4 regions of the Fontibacillus forbon genome follow, and region 1 is predicted to be linked to each of the others. Evidence: predicted binding sites of a transcription regulator. Region 1 holds the regulator's gene; each other region holds the start of a gene.
The links. Region 1 encodes Rex, which represses fermentation and respiration genes when NADH is low (regulators of the CRP and FNR family bind a similar motif). Its sites were predicted from a motif close to TTGTGAAATATTTCACAA; they were not measured.
Positions count from the first base shown of each region.

Region 2: a site for Rex is predicted at 983-1,000, ahead of pflB (formate C-acetyltransferase). Genes of this name have one in related genera too.
Region 3: a site for Rex is predicted at 1,419-1,436, ahead of ACLB09_RS02180 (DoxX family membrane protein). Genes of this name have one in related genera too.
Region 4: a site for Rex is predicted at 1,436-1,453, ahead of ACLB09_RS14675 (formate/nitrite transporter family protein). Genes of this name have one in related genera too.

Region 1 covers NZ_JBKGFV010000001.1:806,883-809,077, forward strand. Annotated here, with positions in the region: gene dinG (ATP-dependent DNA helicase DinG) at 1-429, shown strand, start outside; gene ACLB09_RS03735 (redox-sensing transcriptional repressor Rex) at 466-1,128, shown strand; gene ACLB09_RS03740 (amidohydrolase) at 1,106-2,195, shown strand, end outside.
Region 2 covers NZ_JBKGFV010000001.1:629,823-632,017, reverse strand. Annotated here, with positions in the region: gene pflB (formate C-acetyltransferase) at 1-911, opposite strand, end outside; gene adhE (bifunctional acetaldehyde-CoA/alcohol dehydrogenase) at 1,164-2,195, opposite strand, start outside.
Region 3 covers NZ_JBKGFV010000001.1:501,587-503,781, forward strand. Annotated here, with positions in the region: gene ACLB09_RS02170 (PIG-L deacetylase family protein) at 1-74, shown strand, start outside; gene ACLB09_RS02175 (phosphatase PAP2 family protein) at 156-776, shown strand; gene ACLB09_RS02180 (DoxX family membrane protein) at 814-1,353, opposite strand; gene ACLB09_RS02185 (glucose 1-dehydrogenase) at 1,586-2,195, shown strand, end outside.
Region 4 covers NZ_JBKGFV010000003.1:574,658-576,852, reverse strand. Annotated here, with positions in the region: gene ACLB09_RS14685 (molybdopterin-containing oxidoreductase family protein) at 1-121, opposite strand, end outside; gene ACLB09_RS14680 (hypothetical protein) at 195-353, shown strand; gene ACLB09_RS14675 (formate/nitrite transporter family protein) at 489-1,328, opposite strand; gene ACLB09_RS14670 (FAD-dependent oxidoreductase) at 1,558-2,195, opposite strand, start outside.

The DNA of each region.
Region 1 (2,195 bases):
AGCCGGACCAAGCTGACCCGCCGTTTCCAGGGCCAAAATGCCTCCGTGCTGCTCGGAACCAGCAGTTTTTGGGAAGGGGTGGATATACCCGGAGAGGCTCTTACAAGCCTCGCTATCGTCCGTCTGCCTTTCCAGCCACCCAACCATCCGCTCGTGGAAGCGAAGAGCGAACGGCTTCAGCAGGAGAAGAAAAATCCGTTCATGAAGCTGTCCGTTCCGCAGGCCGTCATCCGTTTCAAGCAAGGCTTCGGACGGCTGGTGCGGTCTTCTCAGGACCGCGGCATCGTGGTTGTTTACGATACACGCATCTTGGAATCTTACTACGGAAAATACTTTTTATATTCTTTGCCCGGACCGAAAATGGAGCATATGCCGCTAGGGCAGATGGTTCCTCGAATTTCGGAATGGCTGAACGCAGATGAACAATAATTGTTCTTCAAATCGCGCCTATTAGGGGGATAACCAATGAAATCGGAAAAAATCTCAGATGCCGTAGTACGCAGATTGCCGGTGTATCTACGATTTCTTAATGAACTCAGCCGCCGGGAAGTCCCGACGGTTTCTTCCCAGGAGCTGGGGCAAAAGCTGGATCTCAACCCCGCTCAAATCCGTAAGGATCTTGCTTATTTTGGCGACTTCGGCCGCAAGGGGATCGGGTATGACGTTTCCTATCTGATCGAAAAAATCCGGCAAATTTTAAATTTGGACCAGCAGATTAATGTGGCCCTGATCGGTGCCGGTAATCTCGGGCAAGCGTTGTCCAATTACAACGCGTATCTGAAGGACAATATGAAAATCGTCGCCGTGTTTGATGCGTCTCCGGGGAAAATCGGAACCCAGATCAACAATATCACGGTCCAGCCGATCGAAGATCTGGTCGAAACCGTGAAGGGCAATCATATCCGCATCGGAATTATTACGGTGCCGGACGTGGAAGCGCAGCGCGTGGCCGATCAGCTCGTCGCCGCCGGAATCGAGGCGATTTTGAACTTTGCTCCCACGATCCTTAAGGTTCCTGCCGGGGTGCGCGTTCATGCGGCGGATTTCACAACCGATCTGATCAGTTTGGCTTATTATTTGGATGGAGGAAAGGAACATAGTGAGCATGACTCGAAAATGGTTGATTAAAGACGGCACATTTGCCGTTCCGGACCGGGAAAACCCGGTAATTCGCGGCTATATGCTGGTTGAAGGCAGCACGATAACCTACATCGGCGAAGCCCGTCCCGAAGGGGTGGAGGGAGCCGAAACCTTTGACGGGAAAGGCCTGCTGTTTATGCCGGGCCTTGTAAATACGCATGGTCATGCGGCAATGTCTCTGCTTCGCGGTTACGGCGACGATATGGTGCTCCAGACTTGGCTTCAGGAAAAAATGTGGCCGATGGAAGCGAAGTTTACCGGGGAAGACGTCTACTGGGGCACGGCGTTATCGGTTCTGGAGATGCTCAAAGGCGGTACGACCACGTTCCTGGACATGTATGATCATATGGACCAGGTGGCTGCCGTCGTCGAGCAATCGGGCATTCGCGCCGTGCTGACACGCGGCGTCATCGGCTTGTGCCCGCCGGAAGTTCAACAGCACAAGCTGGACGAAGCGGTGGCTTTTGCCCGCGCTTGGCATGGCAAGGCGGATGGGCGGATTACGACGATGATGTCGCCGCATTCCCCTTATACCTGTCCGCCGGATTACATCGAACGAATCGTTCAAGCCGCCCATGATCTGGATCTTCCGCTGCATACGCACATGTCCGAGACGCGGGCCGAAGTGGAACAGAACGTCGCCGATTACGGCGTGCGCCCTGCCCAACATCTGCTGAATCTCGGATTGTTCAGCCGCCCGGCTTTGCTGGCGCATGCCGTTCATCTGACCGACGAGGAAATCGAAATTCTGGCGACCCATCAAGTGGCCGTATCCCACAACCCGGGCAGCAACCTCAAGTTGGCGAGCGGCGTAGCCCGCGTGCCGGAGCTGCTTAAAGCCGGAGTAACCGTTTCGCTCGGCACGGATGGCGCGGCAAGCAATAACAACCTGGATATGTTTGAGGAAATTCGTCTGGCGGCGTTGATCCATAAAGGCGTATCGGGTGACCCTACAGCAATCCCTGCAAAGGAAGCCCTTCGTATGGGTACGGAGTATGGCGCTAAATCGCTCTTCCTTCAAGATACGGGGAAGCTTGCCGCAGGCATGAAGGCGG
Region 2 (2,195 bases), 180 kb from region 1:
GCCGCTTCTTCAGTCAAAGTTCCTTCAGCCAGATCGCGTTCGATGTACGCGTCAAGGAAAGAAGATACACGGCCAAGCGACATTGCCGCTCCGTCCTGCTCTTTGACTGCTGCCAGGTAACCGAAGTATACCCATTGGAACGCTTCTTTTGCATTTTCTGCCGGTCTCGAAATATCGAAGCCGTACATTTCGCCCAGTTGTTTCAATTCGCCCAAAGCGCGGATTTGTTCGGAAAGTTCTTCGCGGAGGCGAATCACGTCTTCGTCAATCACATCGACTTCAAGGCTCTTCAGTTCGCTTACTTTTTGTTTAATCAGGAAATCCACGCCATAAAGCGCTACACGGCGGTAGTCACCGATAATGCGGCCACGGCCATATGCATCGGGAAGACCTGTAATAATACCAGCTTTACGGGCAGCTCTCATATCGGAAGTATAAGCGTCAAATACGCCTTGATTATGCGTTTTGCGAATCGTAGTAAACATATCAACAATCTCGCCCGGCAGGTCGAATCCGTAAGCTTTGCAAGCGTTGATAACCATGTTGATCCCACCGAAAGGATGGATCGTGCGTTGGAAAGGAGCTTCCCCTTGCACGCCTACGACTTGTTCTTTGTCTTTATCCAGGTAACCAGGAGCATGGGATACGATTGTGGAAGGCTTGTTGAGTTCAACGTCAAGTACGCCGCCGGCTTCTCTTTCTTTCTTGGTCAAATCGGAAATGATATCCCAAAGCGCTTTAGTGTTATCCGTTGCGCCTTTCAAGAAAGATTCGTTGCCTTCATAAGCCAGAATGTTGGTCTCGATGAAATCGCGGGTATTTACTTCCCGCATCCAGGTTCCTTTTTTAAAACCTCTCCAAGCTGTTTGAACTTCTTGCGTTTTTTGTACTTCTCTCTCAATCACCGACATCTTAATCCCTCCATATATATTTTGTAGTACGCGGTTTGAAGGTTTATACCGCGCCTCATGATCCCTAAAATTTGTGATAATTTTCACAACTTCGACACTGATAAGCCCTTAGATTTAGTTTCGAATCCACTGTACTCACCATTGTACGGGGGATCATTTATATTATTATCATATAATAACCCCTATAGAAAGAGTGTGACAAATATCACTTTTGAAGTGATATTTGTCACTTTTTTCAACCTAAATGTTCACTTATTCTTCAAATCTTCCGTAGAAAGCATCACGGTAAACATCAGCCAATTCGGTTACGAGCGGAAGCTTCGGATTTGCTGTTGTGCATTGGTCTTCAAAAGCACGGTCTGCCAGGTAATCTACGCGCGATTCGAAATCTTTCGCATCGAAACCGAGCTCTTGGAAAGTTTCAGGAATGCCGAGTTTCTTATTCAGATCGCGGATGGCGTTGATCAAGCTCTTCACGCCTTCTTCCGTTGTCCGTGCTGGCAGTCCCAGAATGCGGGCGATTTCTGCATAACGCTCGTCAGCCACGAAGTGGGTGTATTTTGGCCATGCTGCGAATTTCGTAGGCTTCTTAGCATTGTAACGGATAACGTGCGGCATCAGGATCGCATTAGTACGGCCATGCGCGGTGTGATATTGTCCGCCCCATTTATGCGCCAAGCTGTGATTAATGCCCAGGAATGCGTTCGCGAAGGCCATACCGGCTAAAGTCGAAGCGTTGTGCATTTTTTCGCGGGCCAGCTTGTCGCCGGTCAAAGCCGATTTCTCGAGGTATTGGAATACCAATTGGATGGCTTTGATCGCAAGACCGTCCGTGTAGTCGCTCGCCATAACCGATACATAAGCTTCGATAGCATGAGTCAGAACGTCCATACCCGTGTCGGCTACAGCCACTTTAGGCAAGCTGTATACGAACTCAGGGTCGATGATGGCTACGTCCGGTGTCAACTCGTAATCAGCCAAAGGATATTTCGTGTTGCCATTGATTTTATCTGTAATTACCGCGAACGAAGTTACTTCCGAACCTGTACCCGAAGTGGTTGGAATCGCAACGAATTTCGCTTTGCGTCCGAGGCGCGGGTATTTGTAGATCCGTTTGCGGATATCCATGAATTTTTGTTTCAGGTTGTTAAAGTCGGTATCAGGATATTCGTAGAACAGCCACATGCCTTTTGCAGCATCCATCGGCGATCCGCCACCGAGTGCTATGATGCAATCCGGTTGGAATTTCGACATCAATTCCGTACCGCGTTCTACCGTTGTAGT
Region 3 (2,195 bases), 310 kb from region 1:
TCGAGCTGGCATGGGAGCACGGGGTTCATTTTCCGAAAAAAGTCGAGACATCTATCTTCGATCACCTAAAATAAATTTAATACGTAGAAAGTATTGCTCCCCCAAAGAGATCTTTGTACAATAGGCTAGATTATTACCGTGGGGGAGGAGTTTAAGTGAAAGCCTGGATAACAGCCGTCGTATTGGCAGTCTGTTTTGTTCTGCTCGGATTCGGCATACATACGGGAGCTTTGCAGTCCTTGGACCGTCGGATCGGCGATTTTTTCTTCAGTCTAAGGAGTGGGGCATTGACCCCGGCAATTAAGGCTATCTCCGATCTGGGAACAACGACGGGTTACATCGTTATTTTCGCTATCGTGCTGATCATTACCCTGCTCATGCGGCGTTGGATGACTGCCTTATGGTTAACCGTCGGTTTAGCCGCCGGCTGGCTGTTCAACAAAGGGTTAAAAGCGCTGTATCACCGGGAAAGACCGCAGCTCTGGGATAGTTTAGTGGAACCTGACGGCTTCAGTTTTCCTAGCGGAAATGCTATGGTTTCGGCCGCTTTTTACGGATTGATCGCCATGATGTTGCTTGGTTCCCGAAAAGGCTGGGTCCGGGCTTGCGGAGTTCTGATGCTCGCGATCATTGTCTTGATCGGGATAAGCCGCCTGTATCTCGGCGTACATTATGCCAGCGATATAGCCGGTGGCCTTTTGGCGGGCGTATGCATTGCGGTGCTCTGTTATCAAGGATGGAGCAAGACTACGGAAAGAAAAAAACGCTGGGGATGATCCCCGGCGTTTTTTTAATGGCTCTATTTTTGATGGCTTAAGCCGTATGTTTTACTTTTAATGGTTGTTTTGGAGCCGGTGTAACCGGGCTTGCAGCTCTCTCTTTGTGGAATAATTTACGCAGATAAGGGAGAACATAACGGTCGAGTCCAATTTTTCCGGCGTTGGCGGCGGCTACGACTACAAGTACTTCAAGCAGGAGCATTTGTGCGTTAGTGCTTACTGTACCCGAGAAGAGGAAGGCTGCGTTCATGACCAGGCCCATCAGGGCGGCGAAGGTAGTGAACGTTCCGAGCAACAGGCCCAAACCTACCAGGAATTCACCGTATGGAACCATGACGTTAAAGATGTCTACGCCCGGAAGTGCTACATGCTGCAGGAATGTGGCCCACCATCCTTGGACGGCTGCGTGTTCGCCAGTACTGTTCGCGATGGCTCCATTCAGGAATCCGGCGGCGTCGAATCCGCCAGTGATTTTGTGCCATCCGGCGGTAATCCATTGATAACCGAGGTAAATCCGAAGTACGGTCAAAAACCACATTGCAAATTTGTTAGTTCTGAGGAAATTGTTAAACATAATTACCACTCCTTTTGGATTTGTTCTCTTTTTTTCTGGATGATCATCTTTGATGTCTTTAGTATAAGTGATTATTTTCACATGTCATGTGATTTAAATCACAGTTATTAAAATTTTAATTATTTATTTTGGAGTTAAGTGATTTTGAATAGATTAATTTTGCATAATGGGTGACCGTGAGCTATATTAAATTTGAAGAATTAACCAACTCATTTAGCGGGAGGTCATGGATATGAGATTGTCCGGTAAAGTGGTTATCGTAACGGGTGCCGGTTCCGGCATGGGCAGAGCGATTGCGGAATTGTTCGCCAAAGAAGGAGCGAAAGTAGTTGCATCGGATATCAGTGAAGAGCGGATTAATGAGGTTTCTGCTTCCATTAAAGAGGCTGGAGGAGAAGTACTCGGGGTCCTGGCGAACGTGGCCAAGGAATCCGATGTGCAGCAACTGGTCGACCGGGCGGTACAAGCATACGGCACCGTCGATATTCTGGTCAACAATGCCGGTATTATGGACAATTTCATTCCTGTCGGCGAAGTTACCGATGAGCATTGGGAGCGGGTATTAGGCGTTAATTTGAATGGGCCGATGTATGCTTCTCGGGCGGTACTGAAGATTATGCTGGAAAAAGGAAAAGGCGTGATCGTCAATAACGCCTCCGTAGGCGGGCTGTTCGGGGCCAGAGGCGGAGCTGCCTATGTGGCTTCGAAACATGCTTTGATCGGACTCACGAAAAATACGGCGGCCGTCTACGGTTCAAAAGGAATCCGTACAAACGCGATTGCTCCCGGCGGGGTAAACACGGCGATTAGCGGAACGATCACAGCACCGAATCAGCTAGGGA
Region 4 (2,195 bases), on a different contig from region 1:
GATCGGGGTTCCCCGTTACTTTCACGATTTTTCCGTTCTCTTTATGCAATAGCAAACCACAGGTATCCGGGCAATCAAGCGGACACACCGCGGGAAATATTCCGTTCTCCTCTCGGATCATGCAACCATCCCCTCCTGATTCATTTATTGTAGAAAAAAGCCTCGCCCCTGTCTACTGGAAGGAGGGTGGAAAAATGCGCATAGCAACTCCTTGGAAAACAGAGGAGCTCGGCGGAGCTTGGGGAATACGGCGGGGCTTGCGGAGCACGGCGGGAGCAGGGGAAAGCGTTACGCCAGCCAGCATGGAAATATCCAACGAGGACAGTCTCTTGTCAGTTACATCTAACACTTGACTGGATATTTCCAACGAACGAAATGCTGAGGAGGCGTGGTAACGGTGGAGACAGCAGCGACAACTAGCATACAAACATAAAAAAGCCGCCTCATTGAGAGGCGGCAGACTAATTGATCTTATTCAGATATTCCGGTTAAGCCGATTTGTTGGTGGTTGCAGCTACATTTCCCGCCGCATGTTCGCCCGGAGAAGCCGCCGGTGCACCCTTGTCTTTCAAATAGGCCATCCAGTAAGCCGCAGCTACAAACAAGGCGCCGCCCGTCAGATTGCCCAGCCATACCGGCACGAAATTTTTGAAGTATTCTCCCCAAGAGAAATAACCTTCGAATATTGCCGCCGGAATCAGGAACATATTGGCTACAACGTGCTGGAATCCAATCGCGACGAACGCCATTGTAGGAAACCAGATCCCGAGAATTTTACCGCTCATATTATCCGCTCCGTAGGAGAGCCATACGGCAAGCGCGACGAGCCAGTTACAGCCGATCCCCGACACGAATGCCTGAAGGAAGCTGTCATCCAGCTTATGTCCCGCCATATCCACGAGTTTCTCCAAATAAACGCCGCTGGAGGTCAATCCGACGACATGCCCGAAAAAGTAAGCGACGAACAGAGCACCTACAAAATTGCTAATTGTAATCAGCACCAGGTTTTTGCACATTTCGCCTGTCGTTATTTTTTTGGCCATCCGGGATAACGGCACCGCCATCATATTCCCCGTCAGCAATTCCCCGCCGGCAAGCAGCACCAGGATCAGTCCGATCGGAAACACCGCCGCGCCGATAAAGGTCGCGATGCTTCCCCATTCTTTCGGAGCTCCTGCAATAACGCGTATATCAAGCAAGAATCCGAGGGCGATAAAAGCACCGCCCAGAAATCCAAGAATCAAAACCGTCAACAATGGATTGTGAGCTTTTTTGATACCCATTTCAACCGTCACTTTGGCAATTTGATCGGGTTTATTGTAAGCCATCATTCATTCTCCTTTAGGACTTGTTTGTAAACTCCCCTGTTCCCCTGTTATTGTAACTTGAGCCTTGGCGTCCAATAAGTAACATAAGTCACGACACCGCTTACATAAAGTGAATTTTTTCACACTAAAAATGGAAGTCCTACCTGACAGCAACATATGTAAAAAGAAAACAGCCCCTGCAGAATCGAGTCCTGCGGAGGCTGTTCGAGACTAAATCGTTATAAGGCGGTTAAGCTTGAACCGTTTCACGTGCCGGTACTTCCGGCAATGCTCCAAGACCCGCGCTGTTCAGGAAGTTCCATGGTTTGTTGTAATGCGGCTGGAAGAAGAAATCGACGAACGCAAGCTCTTCCATCTTCATGCCGTTCTGGATGCAAACCGAGATGGTGTTGATCGATTGCGTCAAGTCTACCTTCGACATGATCTGCGCACCCAGAATGCGTCTTGTTGCTTTTTCATATACCACTTTCAGCATCACTGGTTCATGGGTCGGCATAAACTCCGGACGGTAGTTGTCAGTGATCATTACCGCTTCCGCATCGATTCCGGCTTCCTTGGCCGAAGCCTCCGTCATCCCGGTTCCCGCGATGTTGTCCTCGTAAATTTTGATGCCCGATGTCCCTTGGGTTCCCATATACTTCACGGTTGGTGCCACCAGGTTGCGGGCTACCAGCGTTCCCATCCGAACCGCGTTGGTTGCGAGCGGAATGTAGGCATGCTTTTTCGTCGGGTTATAGAAAACCGCGCAGCTGTCGCCTGCCGCATATACATCCGGCGCGCTGGTCCGCATATATTCATCCACGATGATCGCGCCGTTGCCGAGCATATCGACTTGCCCTTTGAGCAGTTCGGTGTTCGGTCGGAAAC